3 linked regions of the Niveibacterium microcysteis genome follow. The protein of the gene in region 3 interacts with the protein of the main gene of each other region in a pairwise test. Links are inferred from orthologs where the notes say so. Each region holds a gene or a part of one and is shown on either strand. Other genes may lie near its edges.

Region 1 (3,559 bases), 380 kb from region 3 along the record:
CTTGGCGTAGGCGCGATACCACCAGGCGAGGCCAGCGGCGATTTGCGCGTGACCGAGATCGAGGTTGTGCGGGCAGTCGGCGCGGCCGGCGCAGGGCATGTCGGGCGAAGTGACCCATGCAACGCCGACATAGCGGCCGTACTGATCGCGCTCACGCCATTCAACGGTGACCGATGCGCCGAGCGCGAGGCGTTTGAGGTTCTCACCCGCCTCACGGCCCCAGGGCTGGTCGTGCTCGGGCGCATCCACGTAGGCGAGGCGCACCCGCCGTACGTTGCCGCTGCGATCGCGCACATGCAGTGTGTCGCCGTCGTCCACCGCGCGCACCTCGCCGTTGAAGCGGCCGCCACGGGCCTGCGCGCCAAGGCTGCCGAACAGCGCGGCGAACGCGACGAGCGAAATCAGGAAGCGGCGCTTAGAGATCGATCGGATCGACATCGACATGCCAGCGCAGCGCGCGCGGCGATTTCATTGCGTGCAGCAGCGGCACCCAGTGCGCGAGCAACTGCTGCAGCGCGCCGCGGGTGTCGGCTTCGATCACGAGTTGTGCGCGCTCCAGCCGTGCGCGCCGCACCAGCCGCATCGGCACCGCGTCGTACAGCCTCACTGCGTCGGCATAGGGCTCGGCGGCTTCGCGCGCCATGTTGAGGAAGTCGATCGCCTGCGCGACTTCGGGCGCCTCGGCGCGCAACACGGCCTGCGCGCCGCAAGGCGGGAAATGCGCCTGCGCGCGCTCTTCGAGCTGCGCGTTGGCGAAGCCGTCGAAATCCTGCCGACGCAAGGCATCAAACAGCGGGTGTTCCGGAAACTCGGTCTGGATCAGCACTTCGCCGGCGAGCCCGGCACGCCCCGCGCGCCCGCCGACCTGCATCAACTGCTGGAAGAGGCGCTCCGGCGCGCGATAGTCCGCGGCGAACAGCGAGGCGTCCGCGCCGATCACGCCGACCAGCGTCAGCTTCGGAAAGTCGTGCCCCTTCGCGAGCATCTGCGTACCGACGAGGATGTCGGCCTCGCCGGCTTCAATCGCATGGCGCAGTGCCGCCCAGTGCGCCGGCGTCTTGATGCTGTCGCGGTCGGCCCGCAGGATGCGTGCATGCGGGAAGCGCGCGGCAAGGTATTCCTCGACGCGCTGCGTGCCGCGCCCGAAACCGTGCAGATCCTGATTGCCACATTGCGGGCAGGCACGCGGCACCGGCGCTTCAGTGCCGCAATGGTGGCAGCGCAGGATGCGTTCGGAGAGGTGGAACACGCGGTGCGCCGAACAGTGATCGCAGTCGCTGACCCAGTTGCAGGCCGGGCAGGCCAGCACCGGCGCATAACCGCGCCGGTTGAGGAAAATGAGGCTCTGCTCGCCGCGCTCGATCCGCGCAGAGATTGCGGCCTCCATCGGCGGCGACAGGCCGTCCTTCAGCTTGATACGGCGCGTGTCGATCAGGCGCACCGTTGGCGGCGCGGCCGCTGCGGCGCGACGCTCCAGCCGCAGCATGCGGTAGCGCCCGCTCTGCGCCGCCTGCCAGGTTTCCAGCGAGGGGGTTGCCGATCCCAACACGATCGGCACGCCAGCCTGCTGCGCCCGCCACACTGCCAGGTCGCGCGCCGAGTAGCGCAGGCCGTCCTGCTGTTTGTAGGAGGCGTCGTGCTCTTCGTCGATCAGGATCAGACCGAGCCGCGGCAAAGGGCTGAACACTGACAGCCGGGTGCCGATCACGATGTCGGCGCTGCCATCGAGGGCGGCGATGAAGCCGCGGCAACGCGCGCCATCGGTCGCGCCGCTGTGCAGGGCCACGCGACGCGCACGCGGAAAGCGCGCCGCCACGCGGGCTTCGAGTTGTGGCGTGAGGCCGATCTCCGGCACCAGCAGCAAGGCCTGCTTGCCGGCGGCGAGCGCCCGTTCGATCAGGCGCAGGTAGACCTCGGTCTTCCCGCTGCCGGTGATGCCATGCAGCAGAAACGGGGAAAACCGCTCGGCCGCGCTCCATACGGCCTCGACGGCTGCAGTCTGCTCGTCATTGAGTGTGGGTGCGTCGCTGAGATCAGCCTTGGCGCAGGAAGGCGCCTCGTCGACCCAGCCGCGCTGGCGAGCTTCGCGCACTGCGGCGGCACCGAAGGCCTCGACCAGCGCCGAGCGCGGCTGTTCGCCCGCGATCAGGTGTTCGGCAAGCGCGCGCACGCGCGACGCACGGCCCGGACTGGCCAGCGCCGCACGGCCGGCCTCGTTGAGCATCAGCCACGGATCTGCGCTGCGGTCGTCCATCAGTTCGGCACCGCGCAGACCGGGCGGCAGCGCCACCGCAACCGCTTCACCGAGCGGGTGGTGGTAGTAACGCGCAGCGAACTGCACCAGCGCCAGCCAGTCGGCCGGCAGCGCCGGCACCTCGCGAAGGACCGGCCCGAGCGGTTTGAGGCGCGCCGGATCAACCGCCGCGAGGTCGGGCAGCGCAAGGATCACACCGATCTTTTCGCCGCTTGCGAACGGTACGCGCACAAGGCGGCCGATATCAGCCACGGAGATATCCACCGGCGCCAGGTAGTCAAAGCTGCGCGGCAGAGGCACTGGCAGCGCGACGCGAACGACAGAATTCAAACAGCCGTTTTCCACTACCGTATTTTTCTCTTTTTATTCAGCGCGTTGCCACTCAAACATGAGATACAGCCGTCACAGTTTGTTTTAACCCTTTCGTAACAAAGGGCCTTTTCAACAATTGTGGATAACTTTGTGGGTGACTGGGGATGTTTTGCCGCGGCACGCACCATTTCGGGTCGGCGTCAATACCGCATCGCAACATTGAAAAATAACAAACGCCTTATTTTTCAAACCTTTACGTCAACACCAAAAAGTCAATGGTCTTTCTCGTCGTTTTTTCCGCCCACAGGGCGCGAGATGTGCATAACTCAGGATCGCGTCATCGCGCGCTTGTCAAGCGGCTGCGTTTGCGGGCCCTCAAACCACCTGACAAACCAGGCCCTTGAGGTACTCGCCCTCAGGGAAAGCGAGGCCGATCGGATGGTCTGGCGCCGCGCAGAGCCGATGGATGATCTGTGCGTCGCGCCCGGCATCCGACGCCGCGCCGGACAGGATGTTCTGGAACAGTTCCTGCCCGATGCCGCCTGAGCAGGAATAGCTCATCAGGATGCCGCCCGGATTGAGCAGCCGGAAGCCGAGCAGATTGATGTCCTTGTAGGCGCGCGAGGCACGCTGTGCATGTGCGGCACTGGGTGCGAACTTGGGCGGATCGAGCACGATCAGATCGAAACGGCGGCCCTCCGCACGCAATTCACGCAGCGCAGCGAAGACGTCGGCCTCCCACCAGGTGGCGCGCGTGGCGTCCAGCTGCGGGTTGCGCTCCACATTGCGCTGGGCGCTCGCCAGCGCATGGGCCGACGAGTCAATCGACAGCACCTCGCGCGCACCACCCGCCAGCGCCTGCAGCGAGAAGCCGCCGGTGTAGCAGAAGCAGTTGAGCACGCTGCGGTCGCGTGCCAGGTCGCGCGTCAGGCGGCGGTTTTCGCGCTGGTCGAGGTAGAAGCCGGTCTTGTGGCCGCTCACGGCGTCCACACC
Region 2 (3,503 bases), 1.2 Mb from region 3 along the record:
TCGATCAGCGCAAATGCGACGACGTTGTCCTTCTCGTCACTGATAGAAAGATGCGCCGCCCATGCTCGCGCGTGCATCGCCCCCTCGAGCGCCGCATCAAAGACATAAACCGGCTTGCCGAGTTCGTCATGGGCGACTGCGATCGCATGCAGGGTGGCAGGTGCTCGCAAGCCGGTGCCGAAGGCTTTGGCGAAAGCCTCCTTCGCAGCAAAACGCTTGGCGAGAAAGCGAGCACCGTCTCGTACCGAACGAAACTCCAGCAGCTCTTGCGGCGCGAGGATGCGCTCGGCAAACGCCTCGCCGTGTCGATCGAGCGAGGCTCGAACCCGCGCGATCGACACGATGTCGGTGCCGATACCAGCGATCATGGTGCGGGCTACTCAGCCGTACAGATGGGGTGACGCGGCAGATTCGCGCATCAGACGCTTCATCTCGCCGACCGCCTCGCGCAAGCCAACGAATACCGCACGGCTCACGATTGCGTGGCCGATGTGTAATTCACGAATCCCGGGCAGTGCGGCGACGGGCTGGACATTGAAATAGTTCAGCGCATGGCCGGCATTGAAGCGCATCCCATGACCGATGATGGCGGCGCCCGCGGCACGAATCTTCTCGATCTCAGCCAATACGGCCGGACTGCGCGCATCGCGGCCCTTTTTGTGGAAGGCCTCCGCGTAAGGGCCTGTGTGGATCTCGCACACCCGCGCGCCAACTCGCGCGGCGGCTTCCACCTGCGCCAGCTCAGCGTCGATGAAAACGCTGGACTGGATCCCGGCGTCGGCGAGTCGCGCAATGCACTCGCGAATACGCGCCTCGTTGGCGACGATGTCGAGGCCACCCTCGGTGGTCACCTCTTGGCGCCCCTCCGGAACCAACATAGCCATCTCGGGCTTGAGCCGGCAGGCGATTGCGACCATTTCGTCGGTCGCGGCCATCTCAAGATTCAGCTTGATGTGAGTCAGTTCGCGCAAACGGCGTACGTCCTCGTCCTGAATGTGACGACGGTCTTCGCGCAAATGCACCGTAATTCCGTCAGCGCCGCCCAGGTGAGCTTCCACCGCCCCCCATACCGGGTCCGGTTCATAGGTCCGGCGCGCTTGGCGCAGGGTGGCGATATGGTCAATGTTGACGCCGAGTTCGATCACAGTTCCTGCAACTCCATGAAAATTCGCCGCGATTCCAGCGCACGTGCGCCGACAAGGTGAGCAATGAGCCGCCGCATCAGGTTCTTTGCCTGAGCAAGAGTCTCGGGGTTCGACAAGTCTTCGCGGGCGAGATCCAACAGTACGCGCCCCGAGAGGGTCGCCTCATTTTGCTCCGGGTCGGTCGCCAGTACCGGTCCACGCTCGATTATAAAGAGGTAGTCGCACTCGGGCCGGACGGCGTCGCCATGCTCGTCCGTATCGAAGGTGGGGGCATAGCCGAGTTCCTGCAGGAGCACCAGCTCGAAAGTCCGCAGCGCGACGTCCTGCGGCGCATTCGCCGAGAGGCGCCGCAGCAGGCTCGCGTAGGCATCGAAGAGACGCGGATGCGCATCTTCGCGCGGCAGCAGGCGCACCAATAACTCGTTGGCGTAGTAACCACACATGAGCGTGCTGCCGGCGAGCATCGGCTGGCCGCCTTGCCATTCCGCAGCGACCAGCGTTTTGAGTTCCCCGGCGCCGCTCCAGCCGATCTCCAGCGGCTGAAAGGCGAGCAGGACGCCACGCAGCGCAGCACGCGGACGCCGCGCGCCCTTGGCGACCATGGCCACACGGCCATGTTCACGGCAGAACATGTCAACAACGTAGCTGGTTTCTCGCCACGGACGGGTGTGCAGAACGAAGGCCGACTGCTGCTCGACGCGTTTGCTACTCATCAGGCGCAGTCAGTCCATCGGTGCGAAGTGTTATTCGATACCGAGACTCTTGAGCGCACGCTCATCATCCGCCCAACCGCCTTTGACCTTCACCCACACCTCAAGGTAGACGGGGCCGCCGAACAGTTTCTCCAAATCGACACGCGCCTCGGACGACACGCGTTTGAGCTTTTCACCACCGCGTCCAATGACCATGGCCTTGTGGCTCGGCCGATCGACGATGATGGCTGCAAAGATGCGACGCACCGGCCCGTCGATCTCGAACTTTTCGATTTCGACCGCCAAGCCATAAGGCAGCTCTTCGCCAAGCAGGCGGAAGAGCTTCTCCCGAATGAACTCAGCAGCAAGAAAGCGTTCGCTTCGATCGGTGATGTCGTCTGCATCGAAAATCGCCGGCTGCTCTGGGAGCAGTGGCCCACATGCCTTCAACAGCTCGTCTGCGTTCGCACCAGTTTCAGCGGACAAAGGGACGACCGCGGCAAATTCTCGCTCTGCCGCGACGGTTGCGATGAATGGGAGCAACTGACGTTTATCCGCAATCCGGTCCACCTTATTGATGACCAGTACCACGGGAATCTGCGACGGAAGCAGTTCCATGACTGCGCGATCAGCCGCAGTCAGCTTCCCGGCTTCGATAACGAAGAGCACAACGTCCACATCACCAAGCGCTTGCGTAACGCTGCGGTTCATCGCGCGATTGAGGGCGTTCGAATGCTGTTTCTGAAAGCCCGGCGTATCGACAAACACAAACTGGTGTGTATCGTTGGTCAGCACACCATTTACCCGATGCCGCGTCGTCTGCGCCTTGCGTGAGGTAATGCTGATCTTCTGGCCGATCAAATGGTTCAGCAGCGTCGACTTGCCAACGTTCGGCCGACCAACAATCGCGAGAAAACCCGTACGGAATCCGTTTGCGTCCGGCGCCTGAAGCTCTGTCATAGTTTCTCGATCCGATCCAGCGCTGCGCGCGCAGCCTGCTGTTCCGCCGCGCGACGACTCGCGCCACGGCCCTTTGTTTCTAGCATCAGGGCCGGGATCCGGCATGACACTTCAAATTCCTGCGCATGCGCTTCTCCGCGCACTTGCGCCATTTCGTAGTTCGGCAACGGGTGACGGCGTGCCTGCAGCCACTCCTGCAGCGCAGTCTTCGGGTCCTTGCCGGCAGTACGCGGGTCGATCGCAGCGATCGATTCAGCATACAAGCGATCAATAACACCGCTCGCCGCGTCAAATCCGGCATCAAGAAAGATTGCGCCAAACACGGCCTCGAGCGCGTCTGCGAGGATCGATGGACGCCGATGCCCACCACTGCGCAGCTCGCCTTCACCCAAGCGCAAGAGGTCTCCGAGCGACAAGCTCAGGGCGTGAGCGTGAAGCGCATCCTGTTTGACCAGCCCAGCCCGCAAGCGGGACAAGGTGCCTTCATCAAGCTCCGGGAAGCGATCGAACAGCGCGCGCGCAACGACACAATTCAGAACCGAGTCACCGATGAACTCAAGTCGCTCGTTGTGGGGCGTCCCAAAGCTTCGGTGCGTCAACGCTTGGGCAAGCAGCGCTGGGCTCGAGAAATGATACCCAAGCGCCTCCTGAAACCCGGCACGGCTCATGGGCTATTGGCTGGCAGCAGCATTTGTGGTGCTTGACG
Region 3 (5,215 bases):
AAGAATCTGGTCGGCGAAAGCACCCGCAAGGAAGCCGACGAACGCCTCAAGGCCATGCGCCAGGCCCACGCGGAGACGGCCGACGGGCTCATCGCCAGCGATGTCGCCGAAGCACGGTTGCGGCGCGACGAAGGCCAGCTGGAGGCCGCGAGCGCCGCGATCGACCGGGCGCTGTCGGTCCACGCGGCGACGCCGCAGATTGCGGCCTCAATCTCAGTCGACCTCGCGGAAGTCTGCATCGAGAGTGGTCGCAACGAAGATGCATTGAAGGTTGCCGAGCGCATCGAGGGAGACCCGGAAAAGCTCGACGCGAGCCTCAGGCGCCGCCTCGGGCGCATCAAACCCGCCGCACCGCCCGCGGATGCAGCGCCGCCGATGGCGATGCCCCCGCCGGGTACCGAAGCGGATCCGGAGGCCACCGCACGGCTGTTGCAAGCGCTCGCCGCGGCACTCGATGCGCTGGACAGCGCCTGGGATGCCGATCGCGCGACGGCGTGCCGTGAACTGTTGATCGATGCCTTCAGCGCCGCACCGCGCGAGCGCGAGGTGATTCAGGCACATATCCGCTACGACCGGATTGCGGTGCGCAACGGCGGCGACCGCCACAAGCCAACGACCCGCAAGGCGATCGTCTCAGACACCAGCTGAACTGGCATGGCGGGCTCATGCACGCGCCCGCAGCCTGGCGCTATGCTAGAAATGCGGCTGCGAGCCGCCCGCAGCGGCAAATACGCTTGGATAACCGAATCCAAGTGCTGGCAAGCCCCATGGAGGCATGTATGCGCAAGCCCAGACTGACCGGATGGTTCCCCGCCAACACCGCACCGGTGCGTGACGGCTGGTACGAGGTCCAGACCGAAGATGGCGAGCAGCAAATGGCACAATGGGCAGTGTTGGGCGGCGATCGCGGCTGGTGGCAGTTCCGCCGCGTATTTGGCATAGACTTGCGTCGGAGCGTGCGAGGGATTCGCCGCTGGCGCGGGCTGGCCCGCCCGGCAAACGGTTGACACGCTTTTTTTCGTGCCAAACCCAAGGTTTTCAAGCTTTGCAACGCCATTCCGCGCCGTCATGGGATAACATCCCCTTCCGGCGTGGCCACACGCTTTTCACATAACCCGGAAAAGAACCCGAATCATGAACAAATCCGAACTCATCGACGCGCTGGCCGCCAAGACCGGCTTCACCAAGACCGACTCCGCCAAAGCCCTCGACGGCCTGCTGGATGTCGTGACCGAAACCCTCGCCGCCGGCGACGAAATCTCCCTGGTTGGCTTCGGCTCCTTCTCGGTCAGCAAGCGTGCCGCCCGTACCGGCCGCAACCCGAAGACCGGCGAAGCGATCCAGATCGCCGCATCGAAGGCCCCGACGTTCAGCGCCGGTGCCAAGCTGAAGGCCGCGGTCAACAAGTAATTGACCGTCGCATCGGCCAGCCACCGCTGGCCGAGCGGATGAACGCCCCGCCCCTGCGGGGCGTTTTCTTTTGGGCTCCCGCCGGAGTTTCCGCTTGCGAAGCCGGCACAAGGGAAATCCGCCTATCTGTGTGACATATTTCCGCCGCGCAGCGCCCCACCCCCACGCCAGATCAATTCCGTACCGCGACCGCCTCGCGAGAATCGCGATTCCGACTGCGCGTCCGAACCATTCCGGCGGACGCATCGCTCCCGACGGCAGTGCCGCGCATCAGAACGTGGCCCACGATCGGAACGCCCGTATCACCTGGGTTGCTTCCAGACCGGATGAATTCCGTTTTTGTTTGGACTACGTCACAAGGGAGAGTGGTATGCGGCACATGATCGGCAAGACAAGCCTCGCGCTGGCGCTGGCTTTGGCAGGGATCGGCACGGCCAGCGCGGGTGTCATCTACACATTGAGCGCGACTGACAGCACCAGCGTCCATCGCGGCATGGGCGATATCTCGCATTACAGCTATGGGGGTCTGTGGTCCGGGATCTACGGCTACGGCACCGACTTCCTGGTGACGTATCTGCGCTTCGATCTGAGCGGCGTGGCAGATTCGACCAGTCTGCGCAGCGTGAAGCTGAGCGCCACGGCCAATTCGTTTGCCGGCGATTCCTTGATCAAGGCCTACCACGTCGACGACGACACGCTGGGCGGCCACACCTACCCCGCGCTGACCTACAACGGCTTCCACGGTTTCAACGCGTTTCTCGGCTCCGAATCGGCGGCGGGATATGGCCCCTACAGCTGGGATCTTTCGGCCGCCGACTTCAGCAGCGACCTCGCCGACAACACGCTGACCATTGCGTTGACCGCGGATGCGCGGGCGGACGCCAATCACTGGGTGTTCTTCAACCGCGATTTCCGTCTCACGCTCGACACCGAATCGGCAGCGGTGCCGGAACCCGCCACGCTGCTGTTGACCGGTCTCGGGCTCGTCGGACTCGCCGCATCGCGCCGCCGCAAGACCGGCTGATACCTCATCAACCGGCCGCCGAGTCTGGCGCTCGGACGCCACACAGCAAAAAGCCCTGATTTCTCAGGGCTTTTTCTTTTCGGGCGACGAATCGGCGGACGCGTATCAGAATGGAATGTCGTCGTCGAAATCGCCGAAGTTGTTTCCGCCGGCCGGGGCCTGTGGCGCCGGGGCCGGGCGCGATTGCGGGCGTGCATTGCCGCCGCCCTGATTGCCGCCGCGCGGAGCCGGTGCCTGGTTGTAGTCGTCGCCGCCGCTGTTGTAGCCGCCGCGCGAGCCGCCGCCCTCACCACCGGGGCGGCCGCCGAGCATCTGCATCTGGTCGGCGCGGATCTCGGTCGTGTACTGGTCACGACCTTCCTTGTCCTGCCACTTGCGGGTCTGCAGGCGGCCTTCGATATAGACCGACGAGCCCTTCTTCAGGTACTGGCCGGCGATTTCCGCGACCTTGCCGAAGAACACAACGCGGTGCCATTCGGTCGCTTCCTTCTTCTCGCCGGTGGCCTTGTCGCGCCAGGTGTCGGTGGTCGCGATACGGATATTGCAGATCGCGTCGCCGCTCGGGGCGTAGCGGGTCTCCGGGTCGGCACCGAGGTTACCGACGAGGATCACCTTGTTCACAGAAGCCATCAGGCTTTCCCTCCAGTAAGACGGCGCAGGGATGCTTCATCCCAGCGCTCAAGATTAATCTTCAAGTATGCCATCCGCCGCTCGGGGATGACGATGGCCTCGCGCACGCCGGGCAGCGCGAGCAGTTCGTGGCGGAAGCTGGCGATCTCGATATGCGGATCAATCGCGATCTCGCGTTCGGTCAGCTGCGGCGGGTTGCGCATGCTGCGCGCCCACAGCCACCAGATCAAGGCCAACAGCGTGGTGCCGGCAAACACCGCATGCGGCCCGAAGTGGGCGGCCACCGCCCCGCCCGCCGCGCCGCCCAGCGCCGCGCCGATCGACTGCGAGGTGTTGTAGACGCCCAGCGCCGCCCCTTTGGCCTGCGGCGGCGCGATGCGCGACACCAGCGAGGGCAGCGACGCCTCAACAATGTTGAAGGCGACAAAGAACAGGAACAGCAGGCCAACGATCGGCCAGAACGTATCCTGCACCAACAGAAAACCGAGTTGCGTGGCTGCCAGCAGCGCAATCGACGCCAACAGTACGCGCCGCATCTGGCGTTTGCGCTCGGCGTAAATGATCGCCGGCACCATCAGTACGAAACTAGCCAGCACCACCGGCAGGTAGATCTTCCAGTGCTCGGCCAGCGGCAGGTGTTCGGACTCGACCAGGATGCGCGGCACGATCAGGAACATGCCCATCTGGATCATGTGGATCGCGAACACGCCAAAATGAAGCGGCATCAGCTGCCGTTCGGTCAGCACCGTGGCAAGCGGCACCCGCGGCATCGCGGTCTCGATGCGCGGCGGCGTCGGCACCGCGCGCAGCAACACCGGGATCGCCAGCAGCGACAAGGCCCCGGTCAGCAGGAACATGCCGTGCATGCCGATCCACTGGTACAGCGCCGGCGAAGCGACCAGGGACACGGCAAACACCAGCCCGATCGTCGAGCCGATCATCGCCATCACCTTGGTGCGATGCTGCTCGCGGGTGAGGTCGGCGGCCAGCGCCGACACCGCGGCGGAGATCGCGCCAGCACCCTGCAGCGCACGCGCCGCGATCATCCAGCCGATGTTGGGCGCCCAGGCGGCCAGCGCACAACCGGCAGCAAACATGAGCAGGCCGAAAACGATCACCGGCTTGCGGCCAAAGCGGTCCGACGCGACACCGAAGGGCACCTGGAAGATCGCCTGCACCATGCCGAAGGCGCCCAGCGCCAGCCCGGCCCATTGCAGGTCGTTCCCGCCCGGCAGCGTCTTCGCGAAGACCGAGAACACCGGCAGGATCAGGAACAGCCCGAGCATGCGCAACGCAAAGATCGCGGCCAGCGTGGCGCCGGCGCGGCGTTCCTGCGCACTCATGCGGTCGGAGAACGGGGAGGACATCGGGAAAATGGCTTTGAATCAGCGAGTTGCGTATATTAGCAGGTTGCCCTTCCCGGCCACCCCGCGTTCGCGCATCGAATGACTCCCTACCTCGCGTCCAGCTCCAGCATTGATTGGAAAACACCGGCCGTACACGCGCTGGCCCAGCAGCTCGCGGTTGAGGCGGGTAGTGGCGACGAGGCGATCGCACGACGTTGCTTCGAATTTGTGCGCGACGAAATCCGCCACAGTTGGGACTACCGCAGCGGGCCGGTGACGCTGCGCGCCTCCGAAGTGCTCGCACACCGAACTGGCTATTGCTACGCGAAGAGCCATCTGCTGGCCGCCCTGTTGCGCGCCAACGGCATCCCCGCGGCGCTGTGCTACCAGCGCCTGCCGGTTGGCGATGGTGGTGCGCCGTACTGCCTGCATGGGCTCAACGCGGTGTACCTGGCCGACCACGGCTGGTACCGCATCGACGCCCGCGGCAACAAGCCCGGCGTAGACGCCCGCTTCACGCCGCCGCACGAACACCTCGCCTTCCCGATCCGGGGCGGCGCCGAACAAGACATCGAAGGCCTGTACGCCGAACCGCTGCAGGCCGTGGTCGACGCATTGACCCGCCATTCCACCATCGAGCAGGTGTTCCTGAACCTGCCCGACATCGAGGCGCCGCTGCGAACCGCCGGCGCCCCGACCTAGACGCGCCGAAGCGCGGCAAGGGAATCGAAGAACGCTCATGGACGACATCAAGATCCGCGGTGCGCGCACGCACAACCTGAAGAACATCTCGCTCGACATCCCG

The links. Proteins that work in one complex are often made in the same cells at the same time.
Region 1: the proteins of ssb (region 3) and JY500_RS18855 interact in binary tests that used the Escherichia coli proteins (3 or more experiments, as listed by UniProt). The link is inferred for Niveibacterium microcysteis from one-to-one orthologs.
Region 2: the proteins of ssb (region 3) and recO interact in binary tests that used the Escherichia coli proteins (3 or more experiments, as listed by UniProt). The link is inferred for Niveibacterium microcysteis from one-to-one orthologs.

Annotation. Positions count from the first base shown.
Region 1 is NZ_CP071060.1:4,135,018-4,138,576, forward strand. What follows is about bases 1-2,967. They hold JY500_RS18855 (primosomal protein N'), read right to left. Parts: upstream 2,585-2,967; coding sequence 416-2,584; downstream 1-415. Other genes in these bases: JY500_RS18850 (thermonuclease family protein), read right to left, coding at 1-438; JY500_RS18860 (class I SAM-dependent rRNA methyltransferase), read right to left, coding at 2,942-2,967. In the rest of the region: more of JY500_RS18860, read right to left, coding at 2,968-3,559.
Region 2 is NZ_CP071060.1:3,285,693-3,289,195, forward strand. Bases 1-2,911 are described here. They hold recO (DNA repair protein RecO), read right to left. Parts: upstream 1,859-2,911; coding sequence 1,142-1,858; downstream 1-1,141. Other genes in these bases: acpS (holo-ACP synthase), read right to left, coding at 1-368; JY500_RS14860 (pyridoxine 5'-phosphate synthase), read right to left, coding at 381-1,145; era (GTPase Era), read right to left, coding at 1,889-2,797; rnc (ribonuclease III), read right to left, coding at 2,794-2,911. In the rest of the region: more of rnc, read right to left, coding at 2,912-3,465; JY500_RS14880 (DUF4845 domain-containing protein), read right to left, coding at 3,469-3,503. UniProt on the Escherichia coli protein: Involved in DNA repair and RecF pathway recombination.
Region 3 is NZ_CP071060.1:4,518,106-4,523,320, forward strand. The notes cover bases 1,303-4,301. They hold ssb (single-stranded DNA-binding protein), read right to left. Parts: upstream 3,065-4,301; coding sequence 2,540-3,064; downstream 1,303-2,539. Other genes in these bases: JY500_RS20485 (HU family DNA-binding protein), read left to right, coding at 1,303-1,410; JY500_RS20490 (PEP-CTERM sorting domain-containing protein), read left to right, coding at 1,781-2,434; JY500_RS20500 (MFS transporter), read right to left, coding at 3,064-4,301. Also shown: JY500_RS20475 (response regulator), read left to right, coding at 1-648; JY500_RS20480 (hypothetical protein), read left to right, coding at 780-1,007; more of JY500_RS20485, read left to right, coding at 1,111-1,302; more of JY500_RS20500, read right to left, coding at 4,302-4,431; JY500_RS20505 (transglutaminase-like domain-containing protein), read left to right, coding at 4,510-5,112; excinuclease ABC subunit UvrA, read left to right, coding at 5,150-5,215. UniProt on the Escherichia coli protein: Plays an important role in DNA replication, recombination and repair. Binds to ssDNA and to an array of partner proteins to recruit them to their sites of action during DNA metabolism. Acts as a sliding platform that migrates on DNA via reptation.